4 regions of the Vibrio sp. 1580 genome follow, and region 4 is predicted to be linked to each of the others. Evidence: predicted binding sites of a transcription regulator. Region 4 holds the regulator's gene; each other region holds the start of a gene.
What was found. The regulator MetJ, encoded in region 4, represses methionine synthesis genes. The targets are predictions, from matches to a motif close to TTAGACNTNTANANGTCTAA.
Positions count from the first base shown of each region.

Region 1: metH (methionine synthase) is a predicted target of MetJ. The motif match lies at 2,521-2,540, and genes of this name have one in related genera.
Region 2: metA (homoserine O-acetyltransferase MetA) is a predicted target of MetJ. The motif match lies at 2,069-2,088, and genes of this name have one in related genera.
Region 3: metN (methionine ABC transporter ATP-binding protein MetN) is a predicted target of MetJ. The motif match lies at 1,871-1,890, and genes of this name have one in related genera.

Region 1 covers NZ_JAWOVT010000014.1:94,866-99,225, forward strand. Annotated here, with positions in the region: gene metH (methionine synthase) at 1-2,472, opposite strand, end outside; gene R7093_RS19925 (cation:proton antiporter) at 2,664-3,995, shown strand.
Region 2 covers NZ_JAWOVT010000013.1:127,274-131,633, forward strand. Annotated here, with positions in the region: gene pilW (type IV pilus biogenesis/stability protein PilW) at 195-920, opposite strand; gene metA (homoserine O-acetyltransferase MetA) at 1,100-2,041, opposite strand; gene R7093_RS19340 (DUF6559 family protein) at 2,382-2,768, shown strand; gene R7093_RS19345 (DMT family transporter) at 2,892-3,227, shown strand; gene R7093_RS19350 (LpxL/LpxP family Kdo(2)-lipid IV(A) lauroyl/palmitoleoyl acyltransferase) at 3,648-4,360, shown strand, end outside.
Region 3 covers NZ_JAWOVT010000009.1:79,943-84,302, forward strand. Annotated here, with positions in the region: gene treR (trehalose operon repressor TreR) at 103-1,050, opposite strand; gene gmhB (D-glycero-beta-D-manno-heptose 1,7-bisphosphate 7-phosphatase) at 1,125-1,676, opposite strand; gene metN (methionine ABC transporter ATP-binding protein MetN) at 2,018-3,052, shown strand; gene R7093_RS15620 (methionine ABC transporter permease) at 3,042-3,719, shown strand; gene R7093_RS15625 (MetQ/NlpA family lipoprotein) at 3,752-4,360, shown strand, end outside.
Region 4 covers NZ_JAWOVT010000018.1:63,920-68,279, forward strand. Annotated here, with positions in the region: gene R7093_RS21450 (bifunctional aspartate kinase/homoserine dehydrogenase II) at 1-654, opposite strand, end outside; gene R7093_RS21455 (O-succinylhomoserine (thiol)-lyase) at 670-1,830, opposite strand; gene metJ (met regulon transcriptional regulator MetJ) at 2,056-2,376, shown strand; gene R7093_RS21465 (malic enzyme-like NAD(P)-binding protein) at 2,490-3,767, opposite strand; gene bfr (bacterioferritin) at 3,974-4,360, opposite strand, start outside.

The DNA of each region.
Region 1 (4,360 bases), on a different contig from region 4:
ACGCTCCATCTCTTTTGCAACATGCACCATTTCGTCTAATGAAGGCGTGATCAACCCTGATAAACCAATAATATCGACGTTTTCTTCTTGCGCTACTTTTAAGATCTTTTCGCAAGGAACCATGACACCAAGATCGATAATTTCGTAGTTATTGCACTGCAATACAACGCCAACGATATTTTTCCCGATATCATGTACATCACCTTTGACCGTCGCTAGCAAAATCTTACCGTTTGTTTGTCCCACCTGCTTTTCTGCATTGATGTAGGGCTCCAGATGCGCGACTGCTTGCTTCATCACTCGTGCAGATTTTACGACCTGAGGAAGGAACATTTTACCTTCACCAAACAAGTCTCCGACGACGTTCATCCCATCCATTAGTGGGCCTTCAATCACCTCTAATGGCTTTGAAGCGTTGACACGAGCCTCTTCGGTATCATCAACGATGAACTCAGTTATTCCTTTCACTAACGCGTGCTCTAAGCGCTTTTCAACAGGCCAAGTTCTCCACTCAAGTGCAGAGGCATCCTCCTCTTTACCTACCCCTTTGCCTGCATATTCCGCCGCGATATCTAACAATCTCTCAGTGGCGTCATCACGACGGTTAAGAACGACATCTTCCACAGCCTCACGCAATTTTTCAGGCACGTTATCGTAGATTTCTAACTGACCCGCATTCACAATCCCCATATCCATACCATTTTTAAAACAGTGGTAGAGGAACACCGCGTGAATCGCTTCACGTACATAGTTATTGCCACGGAAAGAGAATGAGACGTTAGAAACACCACCCGAGATCATCGCATGTGGTAAATCACGTTTGATATCGCCAACGGCTTCAATGAAATCCACCGCGTAGTTATTATGCTCCTCGATCCCCGTAGCAATGGCAAAAATGTTTGGGTCAAAAATGATGTCTTCTGGTGGAAAGCCCACTTCATCAACAAGAATTCGGTAAGCGTTGGTACAAATTTCTACTTTGCGCTCACGTGTATCTGCTTGCCCAATCTCATCAAACGCCATCACAATCACAGACGCACCGTAACGGCGGATCAACTTAGCTTGTTCAACGAATTTCTCTTTGCCTTCTTTGAGAGAGATCGAGTTAACAATGCCTTTGCCTTGGATGCACTTAAGACCGGCTTCAATAACCTCCCACTTGGAAGAGTCAACCATGATTGGTACTTTTGAGATTTCAGGTTCTGACGCACAAAGGTTTAAAAAGCGAACCATACAAGCTTGTGCATCCAACATGCCTTCATCCATGTTGATATCGATAATTTGAGCGCCATTTTCAACTTGTTGACGAGCCACATCGAGCGCTTCATCGTACAGCTCTTCTTTAATCAAGCGCTTAAAACGCGCAGAACCGGTTACATTCGTACGCTCACCGACATTGATAAATAAAGAGTCTTTATCAATCGCGAGTGGCTCTAAGCCAGACAAGCGACAAGCAACGGGAAGTTCAGGTAATTGACGAGGGGCGATATTTTCAACCGCGAGTGCCATTTGGCGAATGTGCTCAGGAGTTGTACCACAACACCCACCAATCAAGTTTAAAAAGCCACTTTGAGCCCACTCTTTAACATGCTTAGCCATATCTTCTGGCGACAAATCGTATTCGCCGAATGCATTCGGAAGCCCAGCATTTGGGTGAGCGGAAACAAAAGATTCTGATATACGCGAGAGCTCTTCAACATAAGGACGCAGTTCATCCGGGCCAAGTGCACAGTTCAAACCAAACGAAATCGGTTTAACATGACGTAATGAGTTGTAAAACGCTTCTGTGGTTTGACCGGATAATGTTCTACCGGAAGCATCAGTAATAGTCCCCGAGATCATCACAGGTAACTCAATACCCATCTCTTCAAACACACTTTCAACAGCAAATGAACAAGCCTTAGCGTTAAGAGTATCGAAGATGGTCTCGATAAGAATAAGATCAGAACCACCTTTAATCAGCGCTCGAGTCGATTCAGAGTAAGCCTCAACTAACTCGTCGAAAGAAACATTTCGATATCCAGGGTCGTTTACATCAGGAGAGATAGAACAAGTGCGGTTCGTCGGCCCTAAAACCCCTGCGACATAACGCGGTTTATCGGGTGTTTTTGCGGTCCATTCGTCTGCAACTTCACGTGCAAGCTTGGCAGCAGCAAAGTTAATTTCTTCACTTAGGCTTTCCATCTCGTAGTCAGCCATCGCAATGGTTGTTGCGTTAAATGTGTTGGTTTCGAGAATATCTGCACCCGCTTCTAAATATGCAGCGTGAATTTCCTTGATAAGTTGAGGCTGACTTAGAACCAACAGGTCGTTGTTACCTTTTAGATCACAATGCCAATCCGCAAAGCGCGTTCCTCGATAGTCTTGCTCTTCAAGTTTGTACCCTTGAATCATGGTTCCCATACCACCATCAATCAAAAGAATACGTTGCTTCAATTGAGCTTCAATCTGTTGTATTACGTTACTTCCCACAGTACAGCCTCATTCCTTTAGTTATCTTTCCATCCTATCACACAAACTTCAGGAGTCTAGACGTCTAAACGTGGAATTAATGATTATTTTATCTCCTTCTTAACTTACAAAATAATCACGAAAAAATGTTTGCTATTTAAGCAGCATCAGCCGAGAATTCCATTCATAAAATGTTACAAATAGAGAGCTCTATGTCGGTCTATCATACTTTATGTTTTCTATCCGCAGCTGCGATGCTAATTGCTTTTGTAAACAGCAAGATAGGAAAGATGCAAACCACCATTGCGATTACCGCAGGTTCAATGGTGCTTTCACTTCTAATCTTAATTGCGGGTCAAAACAACTGGTTCCATCTCACCGAAATTGCGACGGAGACGGTCACAAGGATTAACTTCGAAGATTTCTTGCTCAAAGGCATTCTTGGCTTCTTACTATTTGCTGGTGGACTAGGCATCAAACTCCCGAACCTTAAAGATCAAAAGTGGGAGATCACTGTTTTAGCCCTTGGAGCCACACTGTTTTCCACGTTCTTTATTGGATTTGCACTGTATGGGTTTTGTCAGTTAATTGGCATCCAATTTGATTTGGTCTACTGCTTACTATTTGGTGCTCTAATATCGCCAACTGACCCAATCGCTGTATTGGCTATTGTGAAAAAACTAGATGCTCCTAAACGTATCTCCACTCAGATTGAAGGAGAATCGCTCTTCAATGATGGCTTCGGTTTGGTTATCTTCGTCACTCTATTTACGATTGCATTTGGCACTGAGACACCAACTGTAGGTAGTGTCACCTTACTCTTCATCCAAGAAGCTATCGGTGGTATCGCATATGGTTTCGTCCTCGGTTTGCTATTCCACTACTTGATCAGTGCCACCGATGATCACTCAATGGAATTGTTACTTACCATTGGTGTCCCAACAGCAGGTTACGCATTTGCTGAATACATCCATGTATCAGGCCCACTCGCAATGGTTGTATCCGGTATTATGATTGGCAACTGGACACGCTTTATTGGCTTTTCAAAAGAGAGTGAAGATCACCTTGACCATTTTTGGGAGCTTGTTGATGAATTCTTGAATGGCGTGTTATTCCTACTGATCGGTATGTCGATGCTGCTATTTGAATTCCACAAAGAAGACTGGATCATGATGGCTATTTCAGTCCCTCTTGTACTAGCAGCTCGCTATCTAAGTGTATTTCTTTCTTACATAGGCTTTAAACGTTACAGAAAATATAATCCATGGTCAGTGCGTATTTTGACGTGGGGCGGTTTACGCGGAGGCCTAGCACTAGCGATGGCACTTTCTATTCCATCTGGTATTTGGGTGATTCAAGATAAGTTAATCGATGTAAAAGAGATTATTCTTGTAATGACCTACTCCGTCGTTGTTTTCTCTATCCTCATTCAAGGCTCAACAATCACTCCAATGATTGAAAAAGCAAAAGCAGAAGAGAAGAAGATGGAAGAGAGCAACCAAGCAATAACCACTCCGGAACATACGGAGACAGTGGACTCTTAAAGACACGTAACTTAATAAATAAAAAGCAGCTACCTAGCTGCTTTTTTCATAACTAATTTTCAGACTCCCCTTCAAGGACGAAGGCTCCTTATTCTTTGATATACCATCAAATATACGAAGAATCGCTACGCTACATTTTCATAGATACTAACTATTGCCGATAGATAGTATTCATAGACGAGTCTTTTAATTTACCCATTTTCATCTGTATCACTTCTCTTCCCTTGGCAATATAGGCTCCTCGCAAACATCAAAGCTAAACTTCCACAATACTTAGCAATGAGCGAGTTTGTATTTTTATGAGAAAGAGACATTTAGGGTGATTGCGTTCAGAACCCAAACGGGTTAGCAACCTCACCGAGATA
Region 2 (4,360 bases), on a different contig from region 4:
ACAGTATGATGTACAAATTTCGTTGTGTGCGCACTTTTTATAATGTGACTTGGTCACTTATTCCGTTCAAATAGTACCGAATTTGACGTTTATGTACAGGATGAATGTATCACCGTGAGTCTGAATTCACTGGATTCTTGGTCAAGCGCTGTATTGGCTGTGAGCTAATGCGCCTTATGTATCGCTATTTTGTACTAAGAAAATTTTTCCAATTGTTTTTGATACTTTTTCTCGAGAGCTTCATTGCCTGCTGCACGTTCAAGTTGAATCATGAGTTGCAAAGAGGGCTTCTTCACGCCATACATTTGATTGAATCTCATTAATCGAATTCTAGCTTCAGTATAATCACCGCTATCAATTTCTATTTTAGCGAGTTGCAAAATCGATTTTGGTCTATGGGGATCATGATCGATAGCTCTAGTAAAGTAGTATCTCGCTTTGTCTTTATCTTGTGATTTTAGAGCACAAAAAGCTGCATTCTCATAGCTCGCTGGAATAAGGTAGTAATAAGGCTGCTCAATGGCTCGATTAAACATCTGATCGGCTTTTTCGAAGTCACCTCGCTTGCAAAGAAAAGTACCGTAGTTATTGAGCACATTTCCGTTTTTAGTGTGTTGGCGTAGAGAGCGTTTATACATCTGTTCGGCTTTAATATCTTCACCAACCGTTTCGTAGTAGTGAGCCATAGATAATTGCGCGCGATAGTATTGAGGTGCGTGGTTTAAGGCTTGTTGTAAGTTATCATGCGCGCGAATCATGTTACCGCCGTCTAAATAACCTAAGCCAAGTGCGATACGTGATTCTGCCATTGCCACAGGATCGGCTTTAACGACAGGGCTTCCATCTTCTTTCACCGTCACGCAACCCACGAGTGCAAACTGAGACAATAATATTAGTGCACCGAGCTTTGCTGTTTTCATTCTTTATCCCTACATCCCTGAATCTTTCTGCATGATATGAATTACTTAGCAAAAGCCTATTGAGGAAAAAACACTATGCGATCAGGTTTGCAAACTGTTATGAAAAAGCCGCCATATGGCGGCTTGGTTCACATATTACATTTCGGTAATGATGAGTGCTTTGTTTGCTTATTTTGAAGCTAATCGTCTTTAGTGAAAGCATCTTCACTGAAGTGATCGAGGTCGTACGGTGTTTGCTGATAAACACAGTAGTTCAGCCAGTTTAAAAAGAGGAGGTGTCCATGGCTTCTCCAGCTTGCAATTGGTGGGTTATCTGGGTTGTTGTTTGGGTAATAGTTGACAGGAATAGCGGGCTCCATACCTTCGCTTAAATCTCGGATATATTCATTATGTAAGGTGTGAGAATCATACTCAGGGTGTCCTGTGACAAAGACATTGCGTTTGTCTTTTGTGGTGGCCAAGTACACACCTGCGACATCCGATGTCGCTAAAATGTCTAAGTCAGTATGCTCTTCTAGAAAGTGAGGCGAAAAATCTGCGTAACGCGAGTGAGGAGCCAAAAACGTGTCATCAAATCCACGTAAGATAGGGTGAAATTGATGATGGATTTGGTGATGATACACGCCTGAAAGTTTTTCTTTACGCGTTTTTTTAGGTAGATCGTAGAGTAGCTTTAGTCCCGCTTGCGCAGCCCAGCAAACATAAAGAGTGGATGTCACATGATCTTTTGCCCACTCCATGATGGTTTTGAGATGATCCCAATAAATGACATCTTCAAATTGTACCAAACCTAATGGAGCCCCAGTAATGATCATGCCATCGAAGTTTTTATCTCGCACCATTTCAAATTGGCGATAAAACGTGTCTAAATGTTCAGTTGGCGTATTTTTACTCGGGCGGTTATCAATGCGCAGTAATTCGACGTTAACCTGTAGTGGGCTGTTTGAGAGTAGACGCAGAAACTGAGTTTCAGTCTCTATTTTTTTTGGCATCAGATTAAGGATCAGCACTCTTAAAGGACGTATTTCCTGACTCGCTGCACGCGTTTCACTCATCACGAAGATGTTTTCTGTCCTTAATACATCGGTAGCTGGTAATTGATCTGGAATTCTAATTGGCACGACTTTCTCTCCCTAAGTATAGTCAATCTAGACGTCTATACTTCTAAAGCTAACTTAATTAAGTTTAGATGTCGATACGAAATCCGACTTTTCAATCTACTCTTTACATTATGGTAAACCGTACTCGGGGTTGTCACACAATTGTGACTAAAGCAGAGTTTCTGATGAGATAGGTTTGAAACGCAGTGTGTACTATTTGCTGGTAATTATGCGATCACGTTAATATGTGAAGGTGACTTCGTAGTAAGGAAGTCTCAAATTAATGAGCCATACTAAAAACAATCAGCTCACCATTTTGCATTAATGTGCATATTTGGAAACATCGTCAGTGGAGGACATTATGTTCGGTATTTTCAAGAGAAAGACAAAGATTCAGAGCATAGCTCAAGAAGTTCCTTGCGTGCTACTGCATTCGTTTGGTGATAAAGACATTTATACGCCGGAAGAGATTGATCAAGCTCTTCAAAAGCTGGGTTATGATAAGAGCAAGGATATCAGTCATTATCAGTATGCGTATGGAATGTTTGCCGATGAAGCCTCTTACGAGCTCCTAGAACTAACGGATGAGCTAGGTAATTATGCTCATTTCCAACGTGAAGTAGGTAAGATGCTACTCAATACACCTGAGCCGATTGATATGCATATCTACTTTGAAATTTCTCGTCAGCACCAAAACGTCAGCCTTTCACCTGGTCATCAAAAAGTAAGCGAAAGTGATGGTGTGTAAACATCGTTAGTGGTATTCCATCGTGAGATGAGTTGGGTATAATGCGCGGCCTAATTATCCGGACATGTTGTCGGTTACATTTCTGTTGAGCGTTAATGCCTTATGTTCAAAATGCTTGTCTCTATGCCACCAATGTTGGCGCTGTCGATAGCGATTGTATGTGAAGTGATTGCCACTTCTTATATTCCCAAAACAGAGCAATTTACGAAAGTAATGCCGAGCACAGTCGTTTTGATTGGTTACGGCATCGCTTTCTTCTTGCTTTCCGTCACAGTGCAAACAATGCCTGTCGGGGTTGTTTATGCCATATGGAGTGGTGCTGGGATCGTTTTGGTTGCGACGGTTGGTTACTTTGTTTACGGACAGCGTCTAGACTTACCAGCCCTAGTTGGTATTGGGTTTATCATCGCTGGTGTGTTGATCGTAAATTTATTATCCAAAACAGTAGGGCACGAATAACGCCACTCTACTTGTTAAGTGAATAAGAAGCCGCAGCGAGAAATTGCTGCGGCTTTTTAGTACAAATTCAATCGCTAATGGCGAGTATTGATATGACGTCTTATTGTTGTATTCATCACGGTCGCATTATGTGATTGAAAAACAGGCATTATTTAGCGCATTGAAAATACAAAGTTATGTTTCTTCAAACTTTAGGAAAGGGCAGTAGATAAATCACTCCGATAGATGTTAACGTGGCGACTCATCTTTACTGCTTTTTCATTCCCTACATATTTCTGCAAAGTTCTTATTGTGTAGTGTGTCGAAGAACCATAGAATCCGCGCGCTTTAATTTATGTTATTAGCGTTATCAATGATAAAAGTGCAGTCCATTATCATTGTTTTTATCACTTATAGATGGGCACATCTGACAATACTTACATGAACAAATACAAAAAGCCTGCATTCAAGGCCGAATTTCTTTTGCCTCGTTACTGGGGAACGTTAATTATCATTAGCGTGATGTACTTACTTAGCCTCCTTCCTTTTAAAGTTCAACTAGCTTTGGGACGCAACATTGGTCGTTTAGCTATGCGAATCATGAGAAAACGTCAAGTTACTATCAGACGCAATCTTGAGCTTTGCTTCCCTCATATGGAAGAATGCCAACGCGAAGCAATTCTAAAAGACAACATCGACAATACTGGCATCGCACTTTTTGAGACCGCAATGGCATGGTTTTGGTCAGATAAACGGGTAAACAAACACGTCACGATAAAAGGCATGGAGCATCTAGAGGCTTTAGAGAAGTCAGGCAAAGGTGCATTAATGTTGGCCGTACACTCAATGAATCTAGAGTTAGGTGCTCGAGCTTTTGGCATTAAAAAGTCTGGAACCGGTGTTTATCGCCCAAACAATAATCCGTGCTTTGATTATTTTCAGTATAAGGGACGCTCTCGCTCTAATCGTACACTGATTGATCGTAAAAACGTCAAAGCCATGCTTGAATCACTTAAAACGGGTGAGCGGGTTTGGTATGCACCGGACCACGATTATGGTAACCGACGCTCGACATTTGCACCGTTATTTGCCGTTAAAAATGCTTGTACTACGACAGGTACAAGTTTGTTGGTTGATTCTACAGATTGCGCCAT
Region 3 (4,360 bases), on a different contig from region 4:
AATTTTAATACTGCCACTCGAAGACAAAAAACAAAATGGGAACAGTCCCATTAATTGAGAATGATCACAGTATAATTTTAGAGCAGATCGTTTTAGTGTGGATTAACAAACGATAGGCTGTTGAGTAAAGTGAACCACTTCCTCATCGCCATTTAATTGATTGATCAGCATGTTAGCGGACTTCTCACCTGCAAGGGTATAACCTGGGTCGACACTAAATACTTTAGGGAAAAGGAAAGAGAGCAATTCATTACCACCAACACCTGTCACAACCACGTCTTCACGTCCTAACTCTTGAAGACGCTTAATCACGCCCAACGCGATAGTGTCACTGGCGCACACGATGGCCTGAGTATCAGATTGAAGGACTTTGTCTACCAACTGATAAGCACTTTCATGGCTCAACTTACCCGTTTGGAAACAAGGTGCAATTTGCTTGCGTTGACACCAAGCTTTATAAGCATTTAGACGAGCTAAGCCAGTGGTTTTGTCTTCAGGATCAACACCAATATAAGCAATGCGAGATAAAGATTGCCGCTCAAGGTGAGACAAAGCCATGTCTATCACACCTTGGTTATCGTAGTTGATCGAGGAAACCATTTGCGTGTCCATCGCGATCACGACGATACGATTCCCCCACTCCGCCAATGCTCGCTCATCACATCCAGTAAAGCCAAACACGATCACCCCATCGACGTTGCGACGTTTAAGCACATCCAAATGCTCATTGGTTTTATCGCGATCGAATTGGCTCTCCATGATCACCGCATCATAACCAGCGGAATACAAAGCATTGAGCATGGTACCAACGGCGCGATTTTCTGATGGTGAATCTAAACGGGAGATGATAACCCCAATAACCTTTTGACTGCCACCACGCATCGACTGCGCCGACTTTGATGGGACGTAGCCTGATTCACGAATGATTTGCTCTACCTTCTCACGCGTTTGCGGTTTCACTTTTGGATCGTTAGTAAGCACACGGCTTACTGTCGATTTGCCCACGCCTGCCAATTTTGCGATATCAAGAATGGTGAGTTTTTTGCTCATAAGTGTTCAGACTAAAAGAAGGAATCAAACAAAAGGGAAGCAGTGGCTTCCCTTAACTCAGTCAGTAATGAAGATTACTTGTTTAAGTACGCAGGCACATCTGCAATGCTATCTAATACTACCGTTGCAATGGCTTCGCCCTGTTCTGTTACTGGCTTACCAGTGCGAACCAAAATCTTAGTGCCAACGCCTGCCGCTTCTGCTGCCATCATGTCTTCAGCTTTATCGCCGATCATCACAGATTTCTCCATGTCGATCTTCAAGAAGTCACGCGCAGAAATGAACATGCCTGGTTTTGGCTTACGGCACTCACAATCTTGCTTGTACTCGCCAATGCCATGTTCTGGATGATGTGGACAGTAATAGATACCATCGAACTCAACACCATTATCAGCAAAGTTCCAATCCATCCATTGAGTCAGAGACAAGAAACGGTCTTCACTGAATTTACCGCGTGCGATGCCCGATTGATTCGTCACTAACACTAGAAGGTAGCCTTTATCTTTTAGCGCTTTCGTCGCTTCAAATACACCATCAATGTACTCAAAATCATGTTCGTCATGAACGTAGCCGTGGTCAACGTTTATTACGCCATCACGATCGATAAAAACAGCAGGTTTTGCCAAAACGTATTTCTCTATTAACTCGGTTTAATCAGATTATTACATACCTTATAAACTTCAACACTATCTAATTCATTCTAGGCCTCGACAAAACGGTTGATTTGTTGGGCAAGAATCGGTAAATCTGAGGGTGCCCCGCCGTCTACCTCCTGCTTGTTATCTATACATCTTCGTTTCAAAACAGAACATCCATACATTTAGACGTCTAGACGTAAAAATATCTATTGACTTCATTCTGCTTAACCCATAGCATCAACTGAAAATTGAGATAAAGCTCAACATTAAGTTCTGTCAAAGGCCGTTTTTGACAGCGAAGTTCCCCGTATCTTTGGGCAGGTTGAAACATGATAGAAATAAAAAACGTCAATAAAGTGTTCTACCAAGGCAGTAAGGAAATCCTTGCCCTGAAAGACATTAACCTACACATCGACAAAGGCACCATCTTTGGTGTTATCGGTTCATCAGGTGCTGGTAAAAGTACGCTGATCCGCTGTGTCAACATGCTAGAAGCACCGACCTCTGGTTCCATCATCGTTGATGGTGTGGATCTAACCAAACTCAGTAAAAAACAACTAGTCGAAACACGCCGTAACATTGGCATGATCTTCCAGCACTTTAACCTGCTTTCGTCTCGTACTGTGTTTGATAATGTGGCATTACCCCTAGAACTGGCAGGTAAAGACAAATCGCAAATCACAACAAAAGTAACTGAGTTGCTAAAGCTTGTAGGCTTAGCCGACAAACACGAGAGCTACCCATCTAACTTAAGTGGCGGCCAAAAACAGCGTGTGGCAATTGCTCGTGCATTGGCATCCGATCCTAGCGTGCTGCTTTGTGATGAGGCCACTAGCGCACTAGATCCGGCAACAACTCAATCTATCCTTGAGTTATTGAAAGAGATCAACCGCAAACTCAACATCACGATTTTACTTATCACTCACGAAATGGAAGTCGTAAAAAGTATCTGTCACGAAGTAGCAATCATCGGTGGTGGTGAGCTGGTGGAAAAAGGCACCGTTGGCGATATTTTTGCGCACCCTAAAACGGAGCTGGCGCACCAATTCATTCGCTCAACGCTGGATCTTTCCATTCCTGAAGATTACCAAGCACGTCTGCAAGCAGAGCGTGTTGATGGCAGCTACCCGTTGGTTCGCTTAGAGTTTACTGGCGCAACCGTCGATGCACCGTTAATGTCGCAAATTTCTCGTAAATACAATATTGATGTGAGTATTTTGAGTTCCGACCTTGATTACGCTGGTGGCGTGAAATTCGGCATGATGGTCGCAGAGCTATTTGGTAACGAAGAAGATGACAACGCAGCTCTTGAATACCTGCGTAAGCACAACGTAAAAGTAGAGGTACTTGGTTATGTCCTTTAATACGATTTCTGAATGGCTGAGTTTAAACAGCAAACTACTTTTAGGTGCAACGTGGGAAACGCTTTACATGGTTGCGGTTGCCGGATTAGTCGGCTTTGCTGTGGGTATTCCATTAGGCGTAATCCTCCATATTACTAAGAAAGGCGGCCTACTTGAAAACACCAAACTAAATAGCGGCTTAGGCGCTATCGTTAACATTGGTCGCTCAGTGCCATTCCTCGTACTGATGGTTGCGATTATTCCAGTGACAAAAATGCTGGTTGGAACCTTTATCGGTACAACCGCAGCAATCGTCCCACTGACTATTGGCGCCATTCCTTTTGTCGCTCGTCTTATTGAAGGCGCTTTATTAGAAGTACCGACAGGCTTGGTGGAAGCAGCGCAGTCAATGGGGGCGACTCCAACACAGATCATCACAAAAGTTCTACTACCTGAAGCAATGCCGACTATTGTTAACTCAGTAACGATTACCTTGGTCACTCTCGTTAGCTACTCAGCTATGGCGGGTACGGTAGGCGGCGGCGGCCTAGGCGACGTAGCCATTCGTTACGGTTTCCACCGCTACGATGTAACTATCATGGCCGTGACTGTCGTGATGTTGATTGTTCTAGTACAGATTATTCAGTCTATCGGCGACGCAGTGGTGCGCCGTGTAGACCACAGATAAGCATCAAAAATACAAATTATAAGGAGATAAAGATGAAATTTAGCCTTAAAGGTCTTTTGACTGTAGCAACGGCCGCCTCTGCTCTTGCTCTAGCGGGTTGCGGCGACAAAGAAGTAGACGTAAACAAAGTAAAAGTTGGCGTTATTGCTGGTGCTGAAGCACAAGTAGCCGAAGTTGCCGCTAAAGTAGCAAAAGAGAAATACAACCTAGACGTTGAGCTAGTAACATTTACCGATTACGTAACACCAAACGCCGCTCTGGATGATGGTTCAGTAGACGCGAATGCGTTCCAACACAAACCATACCTAGACCAACAAGTGAAAGACCGCGGCTACAAACTGGCTATCGCGGGTAACTCATTCGTTTACCCTATTGCTGGTTACTCAAAGCAAGTAAAATCAATTGATGAAATTCAAGATGGCGCACGCATCGCAGTACCAAACGACCCAACGAACCTAGGTCGCTCACTACTGCTTCTTGAGCAACAAGGTTTGATTACGCTACGTGATGGCGTTGGTCTACTCGCTACAGTACGTGACATCGTAGGCAACCCTAAAAATATCGAAATCATTGAACTAGAAGCCCCACAGCTTCCGCGTTCACTGGATGACGTAACGCTATCTATCATCAACACCACTTAC
Region 4 (4,360 bases):
GACAGTACTGACTTCAGCAAGCGCGCCTATGACCGTTGCAGAATAGTCAGAGCCATTACGACCAAGTAGAATGGTTTCTCCTGCCTCGTTCTGAGCCATAAAGCCAGTAATTACCACACGTTTATGGTTATGCTGCGCGAGGATCTCTTTAATTAAAGGGTATGAACGAGCGCGATCAACCTCTGGTTGAGTTCCCGCTTCTGCACGTAAAAACGCTCGTGCATCTTGTGCAACCGCAGGGATAGAACGTTGAGATAATAACGCGGCCAATAGGCGAGCAGACCATACTTCTCCGTGTCCCAGTACCGCAGCTTTTTGCGCATTAGTGAGTGGTGCAGTCAGCTCCGAGAGAGTACTGAACTCATCATGTAATAAAGCTAACAGCTCTTCTTTTGCTTCACTCTCCAACAAGCTTTCTATTAGCTCAGTTTGGAACTGTCTCAAGCTTTGAAGCGCTTCATGCGCAATTCGGCCATCTTTATTTAACCCTTCCAAAAACTCAATCAAGCGATTAGTGGTTTTTCCTGCAGCAGAGACGACCACAAGATCATTTTCTGTCGAATACTCTTTGAGAATACCCACAACGCGTAAGTAGCATTCTGGGTTTGCTAAGCTACTGCCACCAAACTTATGCAGCTGACGTTGTACAGTCATTGTTATCGTCTCCTATTACTGGGTAGCTTTAGCGAACGCTTGTTCTAAATCTGTGATGAGGTCTTGTGCATCTTCCAAACCGACAGACAAACGCAATAGTTGATGAGAGACCCCAGCCTCCGCCAGTGCCTCCTCACCCATTGCACGGTGAGTCATGGATGCCGGGTGGCAAATCAAACTTTCTACACCACCTAATGATTCAGCTAATGAAAACAGTTGGAGCTCTTTCACAAACACCTTTAGCTGCTCAAACGAACCAGCAAACTCAAAACTCAACATAGAGCCAAAGCCCGTTTGCTGCTTTTTAGCAATGTCGTGACCTGGATGTTCCGGCAGGCTTGGATGATAGATAGTTTTAACTAACGCTTGTTTCTGTAGGTAAGCCAGTACCTGCTGTGAGCTCTCTTCATGTACTTTCATACGAGCACCAAGCGTACGAATACCTCGCAGTGTCATGTAACTATCGAAAGGTGTGCCCGTTGCACCAATACAATTGCCCCACCATGCAAGCTCTTCTGCATGCGCTTCTGTGTTGGTGATGATTACCCCACCAATTACGTCCGAATGACCGTTGATGTACTTTGTTGTGGAGTGGATAACAAAATCCGCACCTAGCTCTAAAGGTTTTTGGTACACGGGTGTCAAAAAGGTATTGTCCACCGCAACTAACGCGCCGACTTGTTTCGCTTTTTCACAAGTAGCTGCAATATCCACTACGCGAACCAGAGGGTTTGACGGAGTTTCTAGCAAAATGAGTTTTGGTTTTTGTGCCAATGCAGCATCTAAAGCCTGTTCGTCTGATTGATCGACAAACTGAACCTTAAAATCGCCTTTGTTAGCTCGGGTATTAAAAAGACGATAGGTACCACCATAACAATCGTGAGGAGCAATAATGAGATCATCTGGGCCGAGAAAAGCGGAAACCCATAAATTTAATGCCGACGTACCGCAGTTAGTAACAACCGCTCCTTTTCCAGACTCAAGTTCAGATAGCGCACTTTCCAACAGTCCGCGGTTTGGATTACCAGATCGTGTGTAATCATACTTGGGCACTTCACCAAAAGCAGGAAAACCATAGTTAGTGGAAAGATAAATAGGTGGAACGACAGCATGATATTGGCTGTCTGATTCAATACCAGTGCGTACTGCAATGGTCGCAGGTTTGCGAGTGCTCATGGGTGTATCCTTTCACGGGTAATGACTTCTAAATAGGAATGCGCTATATCTAATGAGTAACATAAAGTGATCAACACGCTTCCTTTGCTGTTATGTTCACTTTACTCGTCAAAAAATGAGACGTCAACACTTCTAGACGTCTATATGTCTTTGCTTATGGCGGTAAATGCAGCTAAAATCAGCACCTAAATTATTTTTAACCGATTACATAAATGAAGGTGTGCAATGGCTGACTGGAATGGCGAATACATTAGCCCATATGCAGAGCACGGCAAAAAAAGCGAACAAGTAAAAAAAATTACCGTCTCTATCCCGCTAAAAGTTTTAAAGGTGCTAACTGATGAGCGTACTCGCCGTCAGATCAATAACTTACGCCATGCAACCAATAGCGAATTGCTATGCGAGGCATTTTTGCACGCGTACACAGGTCAGCCACTTCCGACAGATGAAGACCTTCGTAAAGACCGTCCTGATGATATTCCAACAGAAGTAAAAGCGCTGATGACGGAAATGGGCATCGAATTTGAGTCATTCGACGAAGAATAAAAAAGCCTGATAAAAGGTTTCAGGTAATAACTCTTGCCTCGAGCCAAATGGATGACATAAAAAATGGGACGCAATAGCGTCCCATTTTTTGTGTATCACATCTGAAAGATATATTACTCTGCCATGTAGTTTTCAGGCATCTCGATACGAGCTACACCTGAATTAACCGCCGCCTGAGCAACCGCTTTTGCAACACGTGGTAGCAAACGTGAATCCATTGGTTTTGGAATAATATAGTCCGCACCAAACTCTAGCTTATCAACACCGGCAGCCTTCAATACGGCTTCAGGTACAGGCTCTTTTGCTAGCTCGCGAATCGCCTCAACGGCTGCAAGTTTCATTTCATCATTGATTTCACTTGCACGCACATCAAGAGCACCACGGAAAATGAATGGGAAACACAATACGTTGTTAACTTGGTTAGGATAATCACTACGGCCAGTACCCATGATCAAGTCATCACGAACTGCGTGAGCAAGTTCCGGCTTGATTTCAGGATCCGGGTTAGAACATGCGAATACGATTGGCTTATCAGCCATCAACTTCAACGCTTCCGCTGGCAACAGGTTTGGACCAGATACACCTAGGAACAGATCTGCACCTTCAATTACGTCTTCTAGTGTGCGCTTATCTGTATTGTTCGCAAATAACTGCTTATATTCATTAAGGTCATCACGACGAGTGTGAATCACACCTTTGCGATCTAGCATGTAGATTTTTTCGCGCATTGCACCGCATTTGATCAGAAGCTCCATACACGCTACAGCGGCAGCGCCAGCGCCAAGACAAACAATTGTTGAATCTTCAAGTTTCTTACCTTGAAGTTCGATTGCATTCAGCATACCCGCTGCCGTTACAATAGCAGTACCATGTTGATCATCGTGGAATACTGGTACATCACAACGCTCAATCAGACGCTTTTCAATCTCAAAACAGTCTGGTGCTTTAATATCTTCAAGGTTGATACCGCCAAAAGTGTCTGCAATGCTCGCAACAGTATCAACAAATTCATCGATCGTGCGGTGCTTAACTTCAATATCAATAGAGTCAAGACCTGCGAAACGCTTAAACAGTAACGCTTTACCTTCCATCACTGGCTTAGATGCAAGTGGACCTAGGTTACCTAGACCTAGAATAGCGGTACCGTTAGAAATAACAGCAACCATGTTCCCTTTTGCAGTGTACTTGTACACGTTATCCGGGTTTTGTGCGATTTCACGCACTGGCTCTGCAACACCAGGGCTGTAAGCAAGGGCAAGATCACCCGCCGTTTCCGCAGGCTTTGTAAGTTCGACAGCAATCTTTCCTGGAGTTGGATAAGCATGGTAATCCAATGCTTTTTGGCGATGTTCTTCTTCTGGAGTGGCTGCTTGGTGGTTGTCTTCAGACATGGACGTTTCTCTTTTTTATTTTTAGGTAAGGGGGCATAAATTCTATCGGATAGAAATCAAACTTCATAGGCAAGATTGCGAGCAATATCCTTAAAAAGCCGATAATAAAAGAGATTAGACCAGATAACGGGGTTAAGCACCTGATTTTCGAGTCAGGTGCTCTTTCTTCTTACTATTATTGGAGTATGCAAACTCAGAAAGTATCGTTACTCTTCGTCCACGTATTGCGCTTGGAGATAATTCTCAATACCAGACATTTCAATCAAGCCAAGTTGCGTCTCTAGCCAATCAACATGTTCTTCTTCATCTTCAAGAATATCTTGGAAGAGATCTCGAGACACATAATCTCGAATGTCTTCAGCGTAGGCAATCGCATCTTTTAAATCTGGAATAGCCGCCATTTCAAGCTTTAAGTCACACTCGAGCATTTCCTTGGTATCTTCACCAATCATCAACTTACCTAAATCTTGTAGGTTCGGTAGACCTTCAAGGAACAAAATACGCTCAATTAGATGATCGGCATGCTTCATCTCATCGATAGATTCGTGATATTCCTTGTCTGCTAGGTGCTTTAAGCCCCAGTCTTTATACAT